DNA from 2 places in the Psychrobacillus sp. FSL K6-4615 genome. Region 2 is predicted to be linked to the other one. Evidence: a T-box and tRNA genes for the amino acid it is inferred to sense, from the RefSeq annotation. Region 2 holds a T-box; the other holds one or more tRNA genes.
The links. A T-box is a leader RNA that pairs with one kind of tRNA and senses whether it is charged. The one in region 2 lies ahead of thrS (threonine--tRNA ligase), so its partner is inferred to be a tRNA-Thr.
Positions count from the first base shown of each region.

Region 1: it has a tRNA-Thr gene. The T-box ahead of thrS (threonine--tRNA ligase) is inferred to sense a tRNA for this amino acid. The anticodon was not compared.

Region 1 covers NZ_JBBOYQ010000001.1:92,356-104,174, reverse strand. Annotated here, with positions in the region: gene MKX53_RS00535 (sensor histidine kinase) at 1-187, opposite strand, end outside; gene MKX53_RS00530 (response regulator transcription factor) at 184-858, opposite strand; partial or broken gene MKX53_RS00525 (GNAT family N-acetyltransferase) at 1,232-1,789, shown strand; rRNA gene rrf (5S ribosomal RNA) at 1,997-2,112, opposite strand; rRNA gene MKX53_RS00515 (23S ribosomal RNA) at 2,231-5,159, opposite strand; tRNA gene MKX53_RS00510 (tRNA-Ala) at 5,275-5,350, opposite strand; tRNA gene MKX53_RS00505 (tRNA-Ile) at 5,368-5,444, opposite strand; rRNA gene MKX53_RS00500 (16S ribosomal RNA) at 5,539-7,093, opposite strand; tRNA gene MKX53_RS00495 (tRNA-Ala) at 7,280-7,355, opposite strand; tRNA gene MKX53_RS00490 (tRNA-Pro) at 7,368-7,444, opposite strand; tRNA gene MKX53_RS00485 (tRNA-Arg) at 7,450-7,526, opposite strand; tRNA gene MKX53_RS00480 (tRNA-Leu) at 7,542-7,630, opposite strand; tRNA gene MKX53_RS00475 (tRNA-Gly) at 7,646-7,720, opposite strand; tRNA gene MKX53_RS00470 (tRNA-Leu) at 7,738-7,822, opposite strand; tRNA gene MKX53_RS00465 (tRNA-Lys) at 7,851-7,923, opposite strand; tRNA gene MKX53_RS00460 (tRNA-Thr) at 7,932-8,007, opposite strand; tRNA gene MKX53_RS00455 (tRNA-Val) at 8,021-8,096, opposite strand; rRNA gene rrf (5S ribosomal RNA) at 8,121-8,236, opposite strand; rRNA gene MKX53_RS00445 (23S ribosomal RNA) at 8,358-11,286, opposite strand; rRNA gene MKX53_RS00440 (16S ribosomal RNA) at 11,482-11,819, opposite strand, start outside.
Region 2 covers NZ_JBBOYQ010000001.1:3,367,409-3,376,023, forward strand. Annotated here, with positions in the region: gene MKX53_RS16850 (nucleotide pyrophosphohydrolase) at 1-173, opposite strand, end outside; gene MKX53_RS16855 (class I SAM-dependent methyltransferase) at 175-993, opposite strand; gene MKX53_RS16860 (GNAT family N-acetyltransferase) at 1,048-1,554, opposite strand; gene MKX53_RS16865 (DegV family protein) at 1,777-2,625, shown strand; gene MKX53_RS16870 (GNAT family N-acetyltransferase) at 2,636-3,385, opposite strand; gene thrS (threonine--tRNA ligase) at 3,458-4,705, opposite strand; T-box leader at 4,711-4,936, opposite strand; T-box leader at 4,974-5,199, opposite strand; gene MKX53_RS16880 (FAD-dependent oxidoreductase) at 5,254-6,594, opposite strand; gene MKX53_RS16885 (catalase) at 6,784-8,615, opposite strand, start outside.

The DNA.
Region 1 (11,819 bases), 3.3 Mb from region 2:
CCAGCTCACTATTAGACATATTAATACTTTCAACAATTGATCTTGCAACTAATACATTTTTTTCATCATTTTTCTCCTTAAGATTGTGGTGGTAATACGTATTTACTACCATAAATCCCAACGTTCCACTAGCGATCATTATCAACAGGGTCATCCACACGAACTTACTATATAAAGTTTTCATCATATAGACTCTTCCAACTTATAACCCACGCCACGGATAGTAGTAATCTGTACAGACGTTTCTAGTTTAGTTAGTCGCTCTCTTACCCTTTTTATATGAACACTTAATGTTTGTTCATCTCCTTCAAAATCAATCCCCCATACTGTTTCTATTAACTGATCTCGAGTAAACACCTGGTTTGGTTTAGAAGCCAACTTAGATAGCAACTCAAACTCTTTTAATGGTAAAACTAAAATTTCCTCTCCCACTAGTACTTCAAAGCTTTTACGATTGATTAACATATTACCAAAGCGGATGTTCACATCGCTTGTTTTATCATACCTTCTTAAAATAGCGCGGATACGAAATAACAATTCCTTAGGTTCAAAAGGTTTTACTAAATAATCATCTGACCCAGCAATATATCCTTTTTCTTTATCTTCTAGTTTTCCTTTTGCTGTTAAAAGCAATACAGGAATATTGTATTGTTCTCGTATTAACCTGGTTAGTTGAAGGCCATCCATAACAGGCATCATGACGTCAATTATTGCGAGATCTGGAAGTTGACGTTCCAACATATGTAGTCCCTCTGTTCCATTTACAGCTTTAATAACACGGTACCCAGATTGAGATAAATAAATCGAAATTAGTTCAAGTGTATGAATATCATCGTCTACTGCTAATATTACTGCCACTTTAACCCTCCTATATAAATGTAGTTACTACGTATTGTGTCTGTTTAATTGTAATACAGCAAGTAGTTAGTAGGGAAAATATAGAAGTACTTTAAAATAGACGTAAAAGCCGTTACCATTTTGCTTAGTAACGATTGCTTTTTACTGCCCATCGTACCCTACTCTGACAAGAGAGACCCCGGCTATTATTGGATACAAAGCTTAACCTCCATTTCCCCGGCTACAAAAGCAGATAGACGGCAGATTTCTTCTATAGAGGAACTGACTGCTGCTAACTTTTCGGGGGAATGTGTAAGGGAAAGGATTTTTATAGTAGAATGGGATGATGATACCTACTACTTTACTTCTGACTATAATTAATGGAGGGGATTAAATGAACATTGAGAAAATATATAGTGATTTACCTACCCTTGAAACAGAACATCTTATTCTTAGAAAAGTCACGAAAGAAGATATTGAGGATATGTATTTGTACGGTTCAGATGAAGAAGTATCTAAGTATGTAACTTGGAATACTCATGAAACAATAGCGGATACAAAAGGTTTTGTTGAATTTGTATTGAATTAATATGAAAATAAGCAGGTGTCACCGTGGGGAATCGAATATAAGGTAAACGGAAAATTTATCGGGACTATCGATTTTGTTTGGTGGCAACCAGATCATAAAATTGCTGAAATCGGATATGTTATTTCTAAAGACTATTGGGGAAAAGGCCTAACTACTGAAGTAGCAAAGGAATTAGTAAAGTTTGGCTTTGAAGAAATGGATTTGGTTCGTGTTCAAGCAAGGTGTGATGTAGAAAATATTGCTTCAGCACGAGTAATGGAAAAAGCAGGAATGACTTTTGAAGGAATAATTAGAAAAGGTATATTTGTGAAAGGAGAACATCGAGATTTAAAAATGTACTCTATCTTAAAAGAAGAGTTTTAATGATCTCGATGAAATTCCAGAATGCAGATTATTGCTAACTCACTTGGTGTGCATTTTTATTACAAACAGTATTGGTTCCCACATAATCCATGAACACTAGCTAAGATAAACATTCATTCTATTGTTAAAGAATTTGAAAACACACTAAATCATAAATATGTAAAAAGAAGTCGTTACCGATTTTACTCGGTAACGACTTCTTTTAGTGCCCAGCGACGTCCTACTCTCACAGGGGGAAACCCCCAACTACCATCGGCGCTGAAGAGCTTAACTTCCGTGTTCGGTATGGGAACGGGTGTGACCTCTTCGCCATCATCACTAGACCTTATTAACTTGAAAGACAATACTTAGTATAACACAACTTGAAAATAATTCAAGCTATTGTTATATTTTTTTTATTCTTTCAAAACTGGATAAACGACATTGTTACGTTAAACAAATTTGGTTAAGTCCTCGATCGATTAGTATTCGTCAGCTGCACGTGTCGCCACGCTTCCACCCCGAACCTATCTACCTCATCGTCTTTGAGGGATCTTACTTACTTGCGTAATGGGAAATCTCATCTTGAGGGGGGCTTCGTGCTTAGATGCTTTCAGCACTTATCCCGTCCACACATAGCTACCCAGCGATGCTCTTGGCAGAACAACTGGTACACCAGCGGTGTGTCCATCCCGGTCCTCTCGTACTAAGGACAGCTCCTCTCAAATTTCCTACGCCCACGACGGATAGGGACCGAACTGTCTCACGACGTTCTGAACCCAGCTCGCGTACCGCTTTAATGGGCGAACAGCCCAACCCTTGGGACCGACTACAGCCCCAGGATGCGATGAGCCGACATCGAGGTGCCAAACCTCCCCGTCGATGTGGACTCTTGGGGGAGATAAGCCTGTTATCCCCGGGGTAGCTTTTATCCGTTGAGCGATGGCCCTTCCATGCGGAACCACCGGATCACTAAGCCCGTCTTTCGACCCTGCTCGACTTGTAGGTCTCGCAGTCAAGCTCCCTTCTGCCTTTACACTCTTCGAATGATTTCCAACCATTCTGAGGGAACCTTTGGGCGCCTCCGTTACACTTTAGGAGGCGACCGCCCCAGTCAAACTACCCGCCTGACACTGTCTCCTACCCGGGTTACGGGTATGGGTTAGAATTTCAATACAACCAGGGCAGTATCCCACCGACGCCTCCTCCGAAGCTGGCGCTCCGGGCTCTAAGGCTCCTGCCTATCCTGTACAAGTTGCACCAAAATTCAATATCAAGCTATAGTAAAGCTCCACGGGGTCTTTCCGTCCTGTCGCGGGTAACCTGCATCTTCACAGGTACTATAATTTCACCGAGTCTCTCGTTGAGACAGTGCCCAGATCGTTACGCCTTTCGTGCGGGTCGGAACTTACCCGACAAGGAATTTCGCTACCTTAGGACCGTTATAGTTACGGCCGCCGTTTACTGGGGCTTCAATTCGCACCTTCGCTTGCGCTAAGCACTCCTCTTAACCTTCCAGCACCGGGCAGGCGTCAGCCCATATACTTCACCTTACGGTTTTGCATAGACCTGTGTTTTTGCTAAACAGTCGCCTGGGCCTATTCACTGCGGCTCTTCTAGGCTATGAACCCAAAAGAGCACCCCTTCTCCCGAAGTTACGGGGTCATTTTGCCGAGTTCCTTAACGAGAGTTCTCTCGCTCACCTTAGGATTCTCTCCTCGACTACCTGTGTCGGTTTGCGGTACGGGCACCTTTCACCTCGCTAGAGGCTTTTCTTGGCAGTGTGAAATCAGGAACTCTAGACATACGTCCTCGCCATCACAGCTCAATGTTAAAGAATGCGGATTTGCCTACATTCACACCTTACTGCTTGGACATGCATAACCAACAGCATGCTTACCCTATCCTTCTGCGTCCCCCCATTACTCAAACGGTGGTTTGGTGGTACAGGAATATCAACCTGTTATCCATCGCCTACGCCTATCGGCCTCGGCTTAGGTCCCGACTAACCCTGAGCGGACGAGCCTTCCTCAGGAAACCTTAGTCATACGGTGGACGGGATTCTCACCCGTCTTTCGCTACTCATACCGGCATTCTCACTTCTAAGCGCTCCACCAGTCCTTCCGGTCTGACTTCAACGCCCTTAGAACGCTCTCCTACCACTGATACCAAAGGTATCAATCCACAGCTTCGGTGATTTGTTTAGCCCCGATACATTTTCGGCGCAGCGTCACTCGACCAGTGAGCTATTACGCACTCTTTAAATGATGGCTGCTTCTAAGCCAACATCCTGGTTGTCTAAGCAACGCCACATCCTTTTCCACTTAACAAATACTTTGGGACCTTAGCTGGTGGTCTGGGCTGTTTCCCTCTTGACTACGGATCTTATCACTCGCAGTCTGACTCCCAAACATAAATCATTGGCATTCGGAGTTTGTCTGAATTCGGTAACCCGGGATGGGCCCCTAGTCCAAACAGTGCTCTACCTCCAAGATTCTAACGTTTGAGGCTAGCCCTAAAGCTATTTCGGAGAGAACCAGCTATCTCCAGGTTCGATTGGAATTTCTCCGCTACCCACACCTCATCCCCGCACTTTTCAACGTGCGTGGGTTCGGACCTCCAGTAAGTGTTACCTTACCTTCATCCTGGACATGGGTAGATCACCTGGTTTCGGGTCTACGACCACATACTCATTCGCCCTATTCAGACTCGCTTTCGCTGCGGCTCCGTCTTCTCGACTTAACCTTGCATGGGATCGTAACTCGCCGGTTCATTCTACAAAAGGCACGCTATCACCCATTAACGGGCTCTAACTACTTGTAGGCACACGGTTTCAGGATCTATTTCACTCCCCTTCCGGGGTGCTTTTCACCTTTCCCTCACGGTACTGGTTCACTATCGGTCACTAGGTAGTATTTAGCCTTGGGAGATGGTCCTCCCAGATTCCGACGGAATTTCACGTGTTCCGCCGTACTCAGGATACACTCAAGAGAGAATGAATTTTAGACTACGGGGCTTTTACCCTATCCTGCGGACCTTTCCAGATCGCTTCGTCTAACTCATTCCTTTGTAACTCTATGTAGAGTGTCCTACAACCCCAAAAGGCAAGCCTTTTGGTTTGGGCTATTCCCGTTTCGCTCGCCGCTACTCAGGGAATCGAATTTTCTTTCTCTTCCTCCAGGTACTTAGATGTTTCAGTTCCCTGGGTGTGTCTCAGATGCGCTATGTATTCACGCAAATGTACTGCTCCATTACGAACAGTGGGTTTCCCCATTCGGAAATCTCCGGATCAAAGCTCACTTACAGCTCCCCGAAGCATATCGGTGTTAGTGCCGTCCTTCGTCGACTCCTAGTGCCAAGGCATTCACCGTGCGCCCTTATTAACTTAACCTAAAAGTTAAAAAGTCTTACACGTCGTGATTACGTAAATAATCACAACAGAATTTCTTGTTGTTTATTGTTTCAATGTCGTTTTATCCAGTTTTCAAAGAACAAATTATAATCTTTGGTGGAGCCTAGCGGGATCGAACCGCTGACCTCCTGCGTGCAAGGCAGGCGCTCTCCCAGCTGAGCTAAGGCCCCGAAACAAAAAAAGGGTATGGTGGGCCTAAATGGACTCGAACCATCGACCTCACGCTTATCAGGCGTGCGCTCTAACCAGCTGAGCTATAGGCCCTCTTTGAATTTCCATATATTAATATGAACATTCAAAACTGAACTGCAAAACGTTAAGATACGAATAAAGATTCGTATTCCGATATTATCCTTAGAAAGGAGGTGATCCAGCCGCACCTTCCGATACGGCTACCTTGTTACGACTTCACCCCAATCATCTGTCCCACCTTCGGCGGCTGGCTCCCGTAAGGGTTACCCCACCGACTTCGGGTGTTACAAACTCTCGTGGTGTGACGGGCGGTGTGTACAAGGCCCGGGAACGTATTCACCGTGGCATGCTGATCCACGATTACTAGCGATTCCGGCTTCATGTAGGCGAGTTGCAGCCTACAATCCGAACTGAGAACGGTTTTATGGGATTTGCTCACCCTCGCGGGGTTGCGACCCTCTGTACCGTCCATTGTAGCACGTGTGTAGCCCAGGTCATAAGGGGCATGATGATTTGACGTCATCCCCACCTTCCTCCGGTTTATCACCGGCAGTCACCTTAGAGTGCCCAACTAAATGCTGGCAACTAAGATCAAGGGTTGCGCTCGTTGCGGGACTTAACCCAACATCTCACGACACGAGCTGACGACAACCATGCACCACCTGTCACCGCTGTCCCCGAAGGGAAAAGCCTATCTCTAGGCCGGTCAGCGGGATGTCAAGACCTGGTAAGGTTCTTCGCGTTGCTTCGAATTAAACCACATGCTCCACCGCTTGTGCGGGCCCCCGTCAATTCCTTTGAGTTTCAGTCTTGCGACCGTACTCCCCAGGCGGAGTGCTTAATGCGTTAGCTGCAGCACTAAGGGGCGGAAACCCCCTAACACTTAGCACTCATCGTTTACGGCGTGGACTACCAGGGTATCTAATCCTGTTTGCTCCCCACGCTTTCGCGCCTCAGCGTCAGTTACAGACCAGAAAGCCGCCTTCGCCACTGGTGTTCCTCCAAATCTCTACGCATTTCACCGCTACACTTGGAATTCCGCTTTCCTCTTCTGTACTCAAGTCCCCCAGTTTCCAATGACCTTCCACGGTTGAGCCGTGGGATTTCACATCAGACTTAAAGGACCGCCTGCGCGCGCTTTACGCCCAATAATTCCGGACAACGCTTGCCACCTACGTATTACCGCGGCTGCTGGCACGTAGTTAGCCGTGGCTTTCTAATGAGGTACCGTCAAGGTACGAGCAGTTACTCTCGTACTTGTTCTTCCCTCACAACAGAGTTTTACGATCCGAAAACCTTCTTCACTCACGCGGCATTGCTCCATCAGACTTTCGTCCATTGTGGAAGATTCCCTACTGCTGCCTCCCGTAGGAGTCTGGGCCGTGTCTCAGTCCCAGTGTGGCCGATCACCCTCTCAGGTCGGCTACGCATCGTCGCCTTGGTGAGCCGTTACCTCACCAACTAGCTAATGCGCCGCGGGCCCATCCTGTAGTGACAGCGAGATGCCGTCTTTTAACATCTCCCCATGAGAGGAAATGGATTATTCGGTATTAGCCCCGGTTTCCCGGAGTTATCCCAATCTACAGGGCAGGTTGCCCACGTGTTACTCACCCGTCCGCCGCTAAATCAGAAGAAGCAAGCTTCTTCGTCATTCGCTCGACTTGCATGTATTAGGCATGCCGCCAGCGTTCGTCCTGAGCCAGGATCAAACTCTCCATAATAGTTCACTTCCAGTATGCAGAGCACATTGAAAGCAAACAAATTAGAACTAGTTTAAAAGCTCATTTTGTTTTGCTGGCATCATCATTAAATGATGTCCAAAATTGTTTTGCTATCATCCTAACAAGTTAGTTGAAAGCTATGTTTCTTAACGTTTTGCATGTTCAGTTTTCAATGTTCAATGTTCATGGTGGAGCCTAGCGGGATCGAACCGCTGACCTCCTGCGTGCAAGGCAGGCGCTCTCCCAGCTGAGCTAAGGCCCCGAAAATAATAACTGGTCGGGAAGACAGGATTCGAACCTGCGACCCCTTGGTCCCAAACCAAGTGCTCTACCAAGCTGAGCTACTTCCCGTTATATGGTGCGCTCGGCAGGACTCGAACCTGCAACCTCTTGATTCGTAGTCAAGTGCTCTATCCAATTGAGCTACGAGCGCAATGTTTCAAAAAAGTGGTGCCGAGGACCGGAATCGAACCGGTACGGTAGTCACCTACCGCAGGATTTTAAGTCCTGTGCGTCTGCCAGTTCCGCCACCCCGGCACTTTAGTGAATCTTTGGAGCGGAAGACGAGGTTCGAACTCGCGACCCCCACCTTGGCAAGGTGGTGTTCTACCACTGAACTACTTCCGCTCGGTTATTAAATTAAATGGTGCGGGTGAAGGGAGTCGAACCCCCACGCCTTGCGGCGCTAGATCCTAAGTCTAGTGCGTCTGCCAGTTCCGCCACACCCGCAAAAAATATAATTCACTATAAAAAGTGATGAGCCATGTAGGATTCGAACCTACGACCCTCTGATTAAAAGTCAGATGCTCTACCAACTGAGCTAATGGCTCGAAAAAAGTGGTGCCGGAGAAAGGACTTGAACCCTCAACCTACTGATTACAAGTCAGTTGCTCTACCAGTTGAGCTACTCCGGCAGGAGTAAATATATGGTGGAGGATGACGGGCTCGAACCGCCGACCCTCTGCTTGTAAGGCAGATGCTCTCCCAGCTGAGCTAATCCTCCATGGGATATATAATTTTATTGCAAGCCCAGCGACGTCCTACTCTCACAGGGGGAAACCCCCAACTACCATCGGCGCTGAAGAGCTTAACTTCCGTGTTCGGTATGGGAACGGGTGTGACCTCTTCGCTATCGTCACTAGACTTGAATACTTTTGAAAGACACCCTTTATTATAACAACTCTGTAGAATAATGCAAGAATTATTTTAAAAAAGTTTTATTCTTTCAAAACTGGATAAACGACATTGTTACGTTAAACAAAATTTGGTTAAGTCCTCGATCGATTAGTATTCGTCAGCTGCACGTGTCGCCACGCTTCCACCCCGAACCTATCTACCTCATCGTCTTTGAGGGATCTTACTTACTTGCGTAATGGGAAATCTCATCTTGAGGGGGGCTTCGTGCTTAGATGCTTTCAGCACTTATCCCGTCCACACATAGCTACCCAGCGATGCTCTTGGCAGAACAACTGGTACACCAGCGGTGTGTCCATCCCGGTCCTCTCGTACTAAGGACAGCTCCTCTCAAATTTCCTACGCCCACGACGGATAGGGACCGAACTGTCTCACGACGTTCTGAACCCAGCTCGCGTACCGCTTTAATGGGCGAACAGCCCAACCCTTGGGACCGACTACAGCCCCAGGATGCGATGAGCCGACATCGAGGTGCCAAACCTCCCCGTCGATGTGGACTCTTGGGGGAGATAAGCCTGTTATCCCCGGGGTAGCTTTTATCCGTTGAGCGATGGCCCTTCCATGCGGAACCACCGGATCACTAAGCCCGTCTTTCGACCCTGCTCGACTTGTAGGTCTCGCAGTCAAGCTCCCTTCTGCCTTTACACTCTTCGAATGATTTCCAACCATTCTGAGGGAACCTTTGGGCGCCTCCGTTACACTTTAGGAGGCGACCGCCCCAGTCAAACTACCCGCCTGACACTGTCTCCTACCCGGGTTACGGGTATGGGTTAGAATTTCAATACAACCAGGGCAGTATCCCACCGACGCCTCCTCCGAAGCTGGCGCTCCGGGCTCTAAGGCTCCTGCCTATCCTGTACAAGTTGCACCAAAATTCAATATCAAGCTATAGTAAAGCTCCACGGGGTCTTTCCGTCCTGTCGCGGGTAACCTGCATCTTCACAGGTACTATAATTTCACCGAGTCTCTCGTTGAGACAGTGCCCAGATCGTTACGCCTTTCGTGCGGGTCGGAACTTACCCGACAAGGAATTTCGCTACCTTAGGACCGTTATAGTTACGGCCGCCGTTTACTGGGGCTTCAATTCGCACCTTCGCTTGCGCTAAGCACTCCTCTTAACCTTCCAGCACCGGGCAGGCGTCAGCCCATATACTTCACCTTACGGTTTTGCATAGACCTGTGTTTTTGCTAAACAGTCGCCTGGGCCTATTCACTGCGGCTCTTCTAGGCTATGAACCCAAAAGAGCACCCCTTCTCCCGAAGTTACGGGGTCATTTTGCCGAGTTCCTTAACGAGAGTTCTCTCGCTCACCTTAGGATTCTCTCCTCGACTACCTGTGTCGGTTTGCGGTACGGGCACCTTTCACCTCGCTAGAGGCTTTTCTTGGCAGTGTGAAATCAGGAACTCTAGACATACGTCCTCGCCATCACAGCTCAATGTTAAAGAATGCGGATTTGCCTACATTCACACCTTACTGCTTGGACATGCATAACCAACAGCATGCTTACCCTATCCTTCTGCGTCCCCCCATTACTCAAACGGTGGTTTGGTGGTACAGGAATATCAACCTGTTATCCATCGCCTACGCCTATCGGCCTCGGCTTAGGTCCCGACTAACCCTGAGCGGACGAGCCTTCCTCAGGAAACCTTAGTCATACGGTGGACGGGATTCTCACCCGTCTTTCGCTACTCATACCGGCATTCTCACTTCTAAGCGCTCCACCAGTCCTTCCGGTCTGACTTCAACGCCCTTAGAACGCTCTCCTACCACTGATACCAAAGGTATCAATCCACAGCTTCGGTGATTTGTTTAGCCCCGATACATTTTCGGCGCAGCGTCACTCGACCAGTGAGCTATTACGCACTCTTTAAATGATGGCTGCTTCTAAGCCAACATCCTGGTTGTCTAAGCAACGCCACATCCTTTTCCACTTAACAAATACTTTGGGACCTTAGCTGGTGGTCTGGGCTGTTTCCCTCTTGACTACGGATCTTATCACTCGCAGTCTGACTCCCAAACATAAATCATTGGCATTCGGAGTTTGTCTGAATTCGGTAACCCGGGATGGGCCCCTAGTCCAAACAGTGCTCTACCTCCAAGATTCTAACGTTTGAGGCTAGCCCTAAAGCTATTTCGGAGAGAACCAGCTATCTCCAGGTTCGATTGGAATTTCTCCGCTACCCACACCTCATCCCCGCACTTTTCAACGTGCGTGGGTTCGGACCTCCAGTAAGTGTTACCTTACCTTCATCCTGGACATGGGTAGATCACCTGGTTTCGGGTCTACGACCACATACTCATTCGCCCTATTCAGACTCGCTTTCGCTGCGGCTCCGTCTTCTCGACTTAACCTTGCATGGGATCGTAACTCGCCGGTTCATTCTACAAAAGGCACGCTATCACCCATTAACGGGCTCTAACTACTTGTAGGCACACGGTTTCAGGATCTATTTCACTCCCCTTCCGGGGTGCTTTTCACCTTTCCCTCACGGTACTGGTTCACTATCGGTCACTAGGTAGTATTTAGCCTTGGGAGATGGTCCTCCCAGATTCCGACGGAATTTCACGTGTTCCGCCGTACTCAGGATACACTCAAGAGAGAATGAATTTTAGACTACGGGGCTTTTACCCTATCCTGCGGACCTTTCCAGATCGCTTCGTCTAACTCATTCCTTTGTAACTCTATGTAGAGTGTCCTACAACCCCAAAAGGCAAGCCTTTTGGTTTGGGCTATTCCCGTTTCGCTCGCCGCTACTCAGGGAATCGAATTTTCTTTCTCTTCCTCCAGGTACTTAGATGTTTCAGTTCCCTGGGTGTGTCTCAGATGCGCTATGTATTCACGCAAATGTACTGCTCCATTACGAACAGTGGGTTTCCCCATTCGGAAATCTCCGGATCAAAGCTCACTTACAGCTCCCCGAAGCATATCGGTGTTAGTGCCGTCCTTCGTCGACTCCTAGTGCCAAGGCATTCACCGTGCGCCCTTATTAACTTAACCTAAAAGTTAAAAAGTCTTACACGTCGTGATTACGTAAATAATCACAACAGAATTTCTTGTTGTTTATTGTTTCAATGTCGTTTTATCCAGTTTTCAAAGAACAAGAGTTGAATCTTCATATAAAATGAACATTCAAAACTGAACTGCAAAACGTTAAGATACGAATAAAGATTCGTATTCCGATATTATCCTTAGAAAGGAGGTGATCCAGCCGCACCTTCCGATACGGCTACCTTGTTACGACTTCACCCCAATCATCTGTCCCACCTTCGGCGGCTGGCTCCCGTAAGGGTTACCCCACCGACTTCGGGTGTTACAAACTCTCGTGGTGTGACGGGCGGTGTGTACAAGGCCCGGGAACGTATTCACCGTGGCATGCTGATCCACGATTACTAGCGATTCCGGCTTCATGTAGGCGAGTTGCAGCCTACAATCCGAACTGAGAACGGTTTTATGGGATTTGCTCACCCTCGCGGGGTTGCGACCCTCTGTACCGTCCATTGTAGCACGTGTGTAGCCCAGGTCATAAGGGG
Region 2 (8,615 bases):
GCAATTGCCTGCTTGTCTTTTTTTATCGCATCCTCTGCAGTAACCCATTGAAAATGCTCTAATAACTCACTTGCTTCTAATGATACTGAAATAGCAAGACTACGAGCATCGTGATTTCCTCCCCAACCTCGTTCGTCCCGGAATCTCTTTATTTCTTCTGTTAACTCTTTCATTTTATTCTCCTTTTCTTGCTGTGAATGCGTATGTGTTCAGTGATGTGTATTTGTTTTGACTTCTTGCTTCCTCTAATAGATGCATTTCTGATTGTATTAAAGCTTTATATTTGATAGGTAAATGGTCGGCAGCTTCTATTAATTCTTTATAATCTGTTAATGTATATTCTATTTCCCATTTGCCATCTTGCAGATGAGTAGAGTCGATAATTTTTTCCGTTGTAATTTCGAAACCAGCTTTTTCCGCAATTTGTTGAATGTCCTTAGGTGTAAATAACGTTCGAACATTAACTAAACTATTTTCTACAAAGCACTCATATTGAGCTTGGATGAGTACTGACAAGAAGTGTGGAAGCTGCTCATTAGTTTGAACTCTCGTGTCCCACTCGGCAAAGCATAATTCGTTTGTCCATTTTTTGATTTTCTTTAACATTCCCAGGAATTCTTCCGGTGATTTTAAGTACCAAGTACAATGAGACAGCACAATATAATCAAAAGATTTTTCAGGGAAATCCACTTCTTCTTGAAGGATATCCAATTCAAAATTTACCTTAATCCGATTTCCTAGGGGCGAGTTCTTCAAGAAGGCCATTGAATTACCTAAAGTAACTGGGCTACCATAGTCCGGTGAAGCTATATCGATTCCATGAACAAATCCTGTCTCTCCAACTGTATAAGCCAAAACTGCTGTCGTATCTCCTTGTCCACAGCCAATTTCTAGCACTTTGCTACCTTCTTTAATATTCCAAAAGTCTACTAGCTTTAGTCGATGCTCTGTCTGTACCTTCTGTATGGTCGAATCAAATTCGTTTATTGGCATACATTTTACAATTTCTTCGATGATGTGAGAATTAATTTCGTTTCCTCCTTCCGCTCAATTCAATATTAGCGACATATGATGTTCACCGTAATAAGTATCCCCAACCTTTAATGCCATGTCTTCTGTCCCAAATACTTTAAATCCTAGTTGAAGATACAGATTCTTTGCCGCCTCATTACTTGTTACTACAGAGAGGTTTATCTTTTCAATTTCGCGACTCTCTCTAGCTTGTTCAATTGCCAATCTCATTAGTGCTTTGCCTGTCCCTTGCCCCCTGCCGATTGGACTGACATACATAGCGAAAATATTTGCACGATGTTTCATTTTTAAGTTACTCTCCTGTGCAAGAGTAACCATTCCTACTAATTTAGATTGATCGAACGCCCCAAATGTATAATTTCCCTTTACGCTTAAATTCCCCTTTACTCGTTCAATTGGATTGTCTCGCTGCATTGCCTCTTCATAGCTCGCACCAAAGGCTTCTGGGCTTGTTTTCAATGCTTCTAATCTTAACTCCCAATAAGCACTCGCGTCTTCTGCTACTAGTTGTCTTAACTCCATTCTCATACCTCCAAGCAATATCTATCATTATATAATTCATGAACTTGTATAACTCTTTACAGTAGAAGGCCCCACTTCATAATTCACTTTCCTACGTAATTATGTTCAAAATATGTACTAGATTCCGAAATATCGACAAAACATGACATATAACACTATTGCTAATATAATGTCTCATGTAAATTAGCACTAATAAGATTGCACAAAAAGGAGTTCTACATTATGAAGAAAAAAGTTGCCTGGATTACTGATACTGCCGCTTTATTAGATTCAACTTTCATTGAAAAACATAATATATATGTCCTTCCCTTAAATATCGTATTTGAAGATGGTGCTTTTAAAGAAACAATTGATATGACTCACGACGAATTTTACGACAAGTTACGCACAGCAAAAATTCATCCAAAAACTTCTCAACCTCCAATTGGAGAGATGGTGCAATTATATGAAGATTTAAAAGCAAAAGGATACGACTGTGCCGTTGCAGTGCACACATCCAGTGAATTATCAGGAACCTATAATAGCTCACAAACTGCTTCTAAAATAGCAAATTTTAAAGTGTATTCGATTGACTCTAAAATAGGATCTTATCCAATGGTCAAAATGTTAGAAGTCGGCAAGCATATGCTAGAAGCAAATCATGACATAGAGGAAGTTGTTACTCATATTGAGAATATGACAAATAACTCCGAGTTATCCTTTATTCCATCTAGTTTGACGCAACTTCATAAAAGCGGTCGTGTTTCAGGTACTCAAGCTTTTCTAAGTAATCTTCTAAATATAAAAGTCGTCATTTCTTTCGATAACGGCAAAGTCGTAATGAAAGAAAAGGTTCGTGCAGATAAGCGAGCTAAGAAGTATGTAATGAACTTACTTCGTAAAGACATGAAAATATCCAATGTTCCAGAGGTTGCGGTTATTAACTGCAATAATACGACCGATGCTAGAACTTGGAAAGAAGAATTGCTACAAGAATTCCCTAAACTAAAAGTGATTGTCCTTCCTCTTAGCGCTTGTGTAGGAGTACATGCTGGAGAAGGAACAACAGGACTTAGCTGGGTTAGATATTAATGAGTTTGTGCTACTGCACAAACTCTTTTTTTAATAAGGAACAAATTGCCTCATCACAAAAGTGTCCTTTTTCAAACGTAGATTTTCGAAAAGTACCTTCATAAACAAAACCGGCTTTTTCTAGCGTTTTTTTAGATGCTATATTATCAGGAGCAAAGAGGGCTTCAATACGATTTAAATCCATTAACTCGAAACCGTAACGTAAAATGGGCTGTAACACCTCTATCATAATGCCTTTACGCCAAAACTCTGGTGCCACTTCAAAACCAATCTCTGCTTTAAAGTGTTTCTTTTCCCAATTATGATATCCACAACTACCGATAATCTTATTCTCTTCCTTCGTAGCAATCCCCCAGCGAATCCCCTCTTTTTTTTGATATTTCTTTTGCCAATTTCCTATTAATACCTTTGCTTCTTTAACGTCTTCAAATGTGTCCAAATCATAATACTTCGTAACCTCATCTTTTGAAAAATAATAGAAAACCTCTTTTGCGTCACTAATTTCAATCGGGCGCAATATAAATCGTTCTGTTTCTAATGTTGGAAATCTTTTTTTATGATTATCATGGATAAGTAAAGCTACAAATTGGGCAATTGCTATTACACCAGCTAACGTACTGAAAATAATACTGACCCAGACATAATTGGCAATTTCTCCATTCCCAATTGGCCCCACCTTTGGCTGATACATTGAATATATTCCCCATGCATTTCCAACTATAATAGCGAATCCTGCAAACAATAACATCCATTTTGCCATTATACGACCTCCATAGAGTTTCATTCGTTATATATAGCCGAAAATCCTTTTAGTATGACAATATTTAATATTTCACCCTTTCCTAGCCTCTTTTAATTTCTCTATAAATGCTGAAACACTCATTTCTCCCAATACACCTACTTTATGTTGTCGAACAGAAACTGCGCCATTTTCCATTTCATGATCCCCAATAATGAGCATATACGGATGTTTTTGCATTGCAGCTTCACGAATTTTCAATCCGATTTTCTCTACCCGGTTGTCTATCTCTACTCGATACCCATCTTGCTCAAGTTGCCACTTTACGTTCTCTGCATACTCTTTATGTGCATCGGCAATTGGTAATATTTTAACTTGAACCGGAGATAACCACAGCGGAAAGCTACCTTGATAGTGCTCCAATAGAATAGCCATGAATCGCTCAATAGAACCGTAAATTGCACGATGAATCATAATGGGTTGTCGCAATTGATTGTGTTCGTCGACGTACTTACAGTCAAACTTTTCAGGCATTTGAAAGTCTAGTTGAACAGTACCGCACTGCCAGCTACGTCCCAATGCATCTAATATATGAAAATCGATTTTCGGACCATAAAATGCTCCATCCCCTTCGTTTACCTGATATTCTACCTGCTTATTCTGAAGAACTGCTTCCAACGCTTGCTCTGCTTGATCCCAAACCTCTACTGATCCCATATAATTTTCTGGTCGAGTGGATAGCTCTACTTTATAGCTAAAGCCGAACTCCGAGTAAAACTCATCCACAAGGTCTAGTACCTTCGCTATCTCACTTTCAATCTGCTCCTCCAATACAAACAGATGAGCATCATCCTGAGTGAAAGCTCTGACTCGTAATAATCCATTCAATGATCCAGAGAGTTCATGGCGGTGGACTAATCCAAGTTCTGCATATCGAACCGGAAGCTCCTTATAGCTTCTTCGTTTGCTATTGAAGATTAAAACAGCTCCAGGACAATTCATTGGTTTAATCGCATATTTTTGGTCATCTACATCTGCAAAATACATATTTTCATGATAGTGATCCCAATGCCCTGATTTTTCCCAAAGCTCCTGTTTCATCAGAATAGGAGTTTTAATCTCTTGATATTCTGCTCGTTGATGCTTTTCTCTCCACAGGTTTTCCAGTTCGTTACGTAGTATCATCCCTTTTGGTAAATAAAACGGCATTCCTGGTGCTTCCTCCATCGACATGAACAATTCTAATTGTTGCCCTAAATTTTGATGACTTACTCTTTCTTCTGCTTTCACTTTAATTCCTCCATTTACTATTTTTCTCCTAACAAAAAAGACCAAACCCATCCCAGTAAAGGGACGAGTGTGGTCGTGGTTCCACCCTAATTTGCAACACAAAAAAATCTGTTGCGCTCATACAAGATAACGGTTTCCCGATTATGGATAATTACATAAATGTGTTCCCCATAATTGCTCCAAGGTGGTAAATCATTTGCATTTCTTTAAGGGCTTTCAGTCGGCGACCCCATTCTCTGATAAGAAAGTTAGAACAATTCATATCCTTTTCTACGCTTGAATATTAAATTTATATACAAAAAGACCACACCCATCCCGGCAAAGGGACGAGTGTGGTCGTGGTTCCACCCTAATTTGCAACATAAAAACTCTGTTGCGCTCATGTAAGATAACGGTTTCCCGATTATGGATAATTACATAAATGTGTTCCCCATAATTGCTCCAAGGCGGTAAATCATTTGCATTTCTTTAAGGGCTTTCAGTCGATGACCCCATTCTCTGATAAGAAATATTTAAATGATCCATGTCCTTTTCTTCGCTTGTTACTAATTGATTTTTCTAAGTATATGCAACAAAATTCAAATAGTCAACATTAACTGTTATATTTTTTGGGTAGTATTTCGTTTTGCCATTTGCTGCAGGGGATCCCAAACGCCATTAAATGGTGGGGCATATGCAAGATCAAGATCCAATAACTCGGAAAAGGTCATATGGTGATAAAGTGCAGTTGCTAATACATCAATCCTTTTATCTACACCATTTCCTCCAATAATTTGACCCCCTAAAATTTGTTGGTCATCCTTCCTGTAAATCAATTTCATATGCATCGTTTCCTTACCTGGATAGTACCCTGCAATGTCCGTGGCTTCCTGCGTATGCACGTCATAGGAAATACCGAGCTGCTCCGCTTCTTTCTCAGACAAACCAGTTTTTCCAAGAGCCAAATCAAAAAATTTCATGATGGATGTGCCAACAATCCCTTTAAATTCATTCCTTTGACCTATCATATTTAATCCAGCAATTCGCCCTTGTTTATTAGCAGTTGTTCCTAAAGGAATATAATCATTCAGTTGTTTAATACGATGAAAATGAGTTGCACAATCTCCTGCTGCGTAGATATCGTCCAAATTCGTTTCTAAAAAATTATTTACTATAATCGCTCCATTATGGTGCAATTGAATGCCAGTCCCCTCTAAAAAACCCGTTGTAGGTTTAACCCCTGTGGCAACTAAAACTAAGTCGGTAGGGTAACTTCCTTTATCTGTCCTCACATCACTTACTCTCGTATCTCCCGTGAAAGATTGAACCTCTTCATTTAATATCACTTCTACATTATGAGCCTTTGCATGTTCATGTATGAAACATGCTATATCCTGATCAAATATACCGGCAAGCTGATCTCCTCTTTGTATAATACGTACATTTTTTCCAATACTAACAAAGTTTTCGGCCATTTCTAGTCCAATATATCCTCCACCAATTATAGTAACTTGTTGAACATTTTCTAAATCGGCGATAATTGCCTCTGTATTTGGAATGGTTTTAATCGTATGAATCCCTAACAAATGCCCACCGTTCCAATTAGGAACAACAGGAGTAGCACCCGTCGCAATAAGCAAGCAGTCATAGCTTAAGATAAAATTATCTCTCGTTTGCAGAATATTCCCTGACACTGTTTTATTGTTAGGGTCTACATGGGTCACTTCATATCCTGTCTTTGCATCAATTCCGTATTTACTACGGAACATTTCTACACTTCGTGCTATAACGTCCGTTGAAGATACTACTTGTTTTCCTACTACATAGGGTAAACCACACTGTCCATAGGAATAAATATGTCCTTTTTCCAATGTCGTAATTCGAGCGTCAGGATCATTACGTACAATTTCCATTGCCGCACTCATCCCCGCAGCGTCTCCACCTATTATTACGTAGTGCATGAAGTTTCCTCCTTTGACTTTCCTTATTACTCTTTCTATACCCAACAATAACTTCCCTTCAAGTATTAGTGAATAGTTATGTTTGTTAGACGCTTAAAATTTTTCTTTTTATTTCCTTCTAAAAGTTCTTCATTGTCTTATTCTATGTAAAAAAGGCATGCCCTAATAGGACATGCCCAAAATAATTGTTTATACTGCTCTATTCCAGAAACGATGGGCAGCAACAGCATTTAAGAAACTATCTACAAAGCCTTTACCAGTTTCTTTAGTGAGAACACCAGCCTGACCAGTGAAGTGCAGATTATCAACTAGTTGCTCTCCACTAAATGTAGCACCAATTGGTTTAAAATGGGCATATGCTTCCTTAATGAAGTACGAAGCCTCTTTTTCAAACATGGCCGTTTTGCCATGTGAACTTGCTACATATACTGCATCAAATAATACAGAATCAGCAGTTAAGAAAGTATGGTCAACTGGTAACAGCGTGCCATCCGCTCCTGCAACAGATCCATGATGATCACTCACTATTTCAGGCATTGTTCCGCCTGCTTTTAAGTCTGCTAGAATCGCAGGTAAATCCTCTTCAAATCCTTCTCCGACTAAAACAGCAATTTTTCGTGTCTGAGGTTTCATAATAGTATTTAACTGACTAAGTGCTGGAGAAGACTTAGTATTCGTTGCAGTACTTACACCTTGCACTACTAGTCCTAGATTTTCTGCTACCTTACTCGCTAGATCCAAATCTACTTGTGCAAACATCTCTAATACTTGCTGACGAACAGTAAGTTCCTTACATTTACCAAGTTCAAAGCTAAATGCATTAATGATATGTTCTTTTTCTGTATCGCTCATACTATTCCAGAATAATATAGCCTGAGTGAAGTGATCCTTGAAACTCTCACTTCGCGCTCTAACTTTACGCGCATCTATTTTTTCCTCATAATGCGTGTATCCACCCTCCGCTTCGCTAACAGGTGTTGGAGTATTGTTAGCAAGAGAGTTTTTATGGTAGCTCACTCTACCTACATTAATCGATTGTCTACCATATCCGTCACGTTGGTTGTTATGGAATGGGCAAACTGGTCTGTTTATCGGAAGCTCATGGAAATTAGGTCCTCCAAGACGTATTAATTGTGTATCTGTATATGAGAATAATCGCCCTTGAAGTAGAGGATCATTAGAGAAATCAATTCCCGGGACAACACTCCCTGGATGGAATGCTACTTGCTCGGTTTCAGCAAATACATTATCTACATTGCGATTTAATGTCATTTTCCCTAGAATTTTAACTGGGATTTCTTCCTCAGGCCATAGTTTAGTAGGGTCTAAAATATCAAAGTCATATTTAAACTCATCTTCCTCTGCGATGAGTTGTACGCCGAATTCATACTCTGGATAGTCCCCATTCTCAATCGCCTCATATAGGTCGCGACGGTGAAAGTCTGGATCTTTCCCATTTATCTTTTGCGCTTCATCCCATACAACTGAGTGGGTACCAAGCAACGGCTTCCAATGAAACTTCACAAAATGGGATTTACCCGCATCATTAACGAAACGGAATGTATTTACACCGAACCCTTCCATCATTCGGAAACTACGAGGAATGGCACGATCAGACATTGTCCACATGACCATATGTGCTGACTCCTGATTGTTGGCAACAAAATCCCAAAACGTATCATGAGCACTAGCAGCTTGTGGAATTTCATTATGGGGCTCTGGTTTTAAAGCATGTACTAGGTCTGGAAATTTAATAGCATCTTGTATGAAAAAGACAGGGATATTATTTGCTACTAAATCATAATTTCCTTCTTCCGTATAAAATTTTGTTGCAAAGCCACGAGCATCGCGTGCTAACTCTCCAGAACCACGTGATCCTGCCACAGTGGAGAACCTCACGAATACAGGAGTCTTTTTACCCGGTGTTTGCAAGAACTTCGCTTTTGTAAATTCACTTGCAGATTCATATACCTCAAACTCCCCATGAGCCGCATAACCTCTAGCATGTACTACTCTTTCTG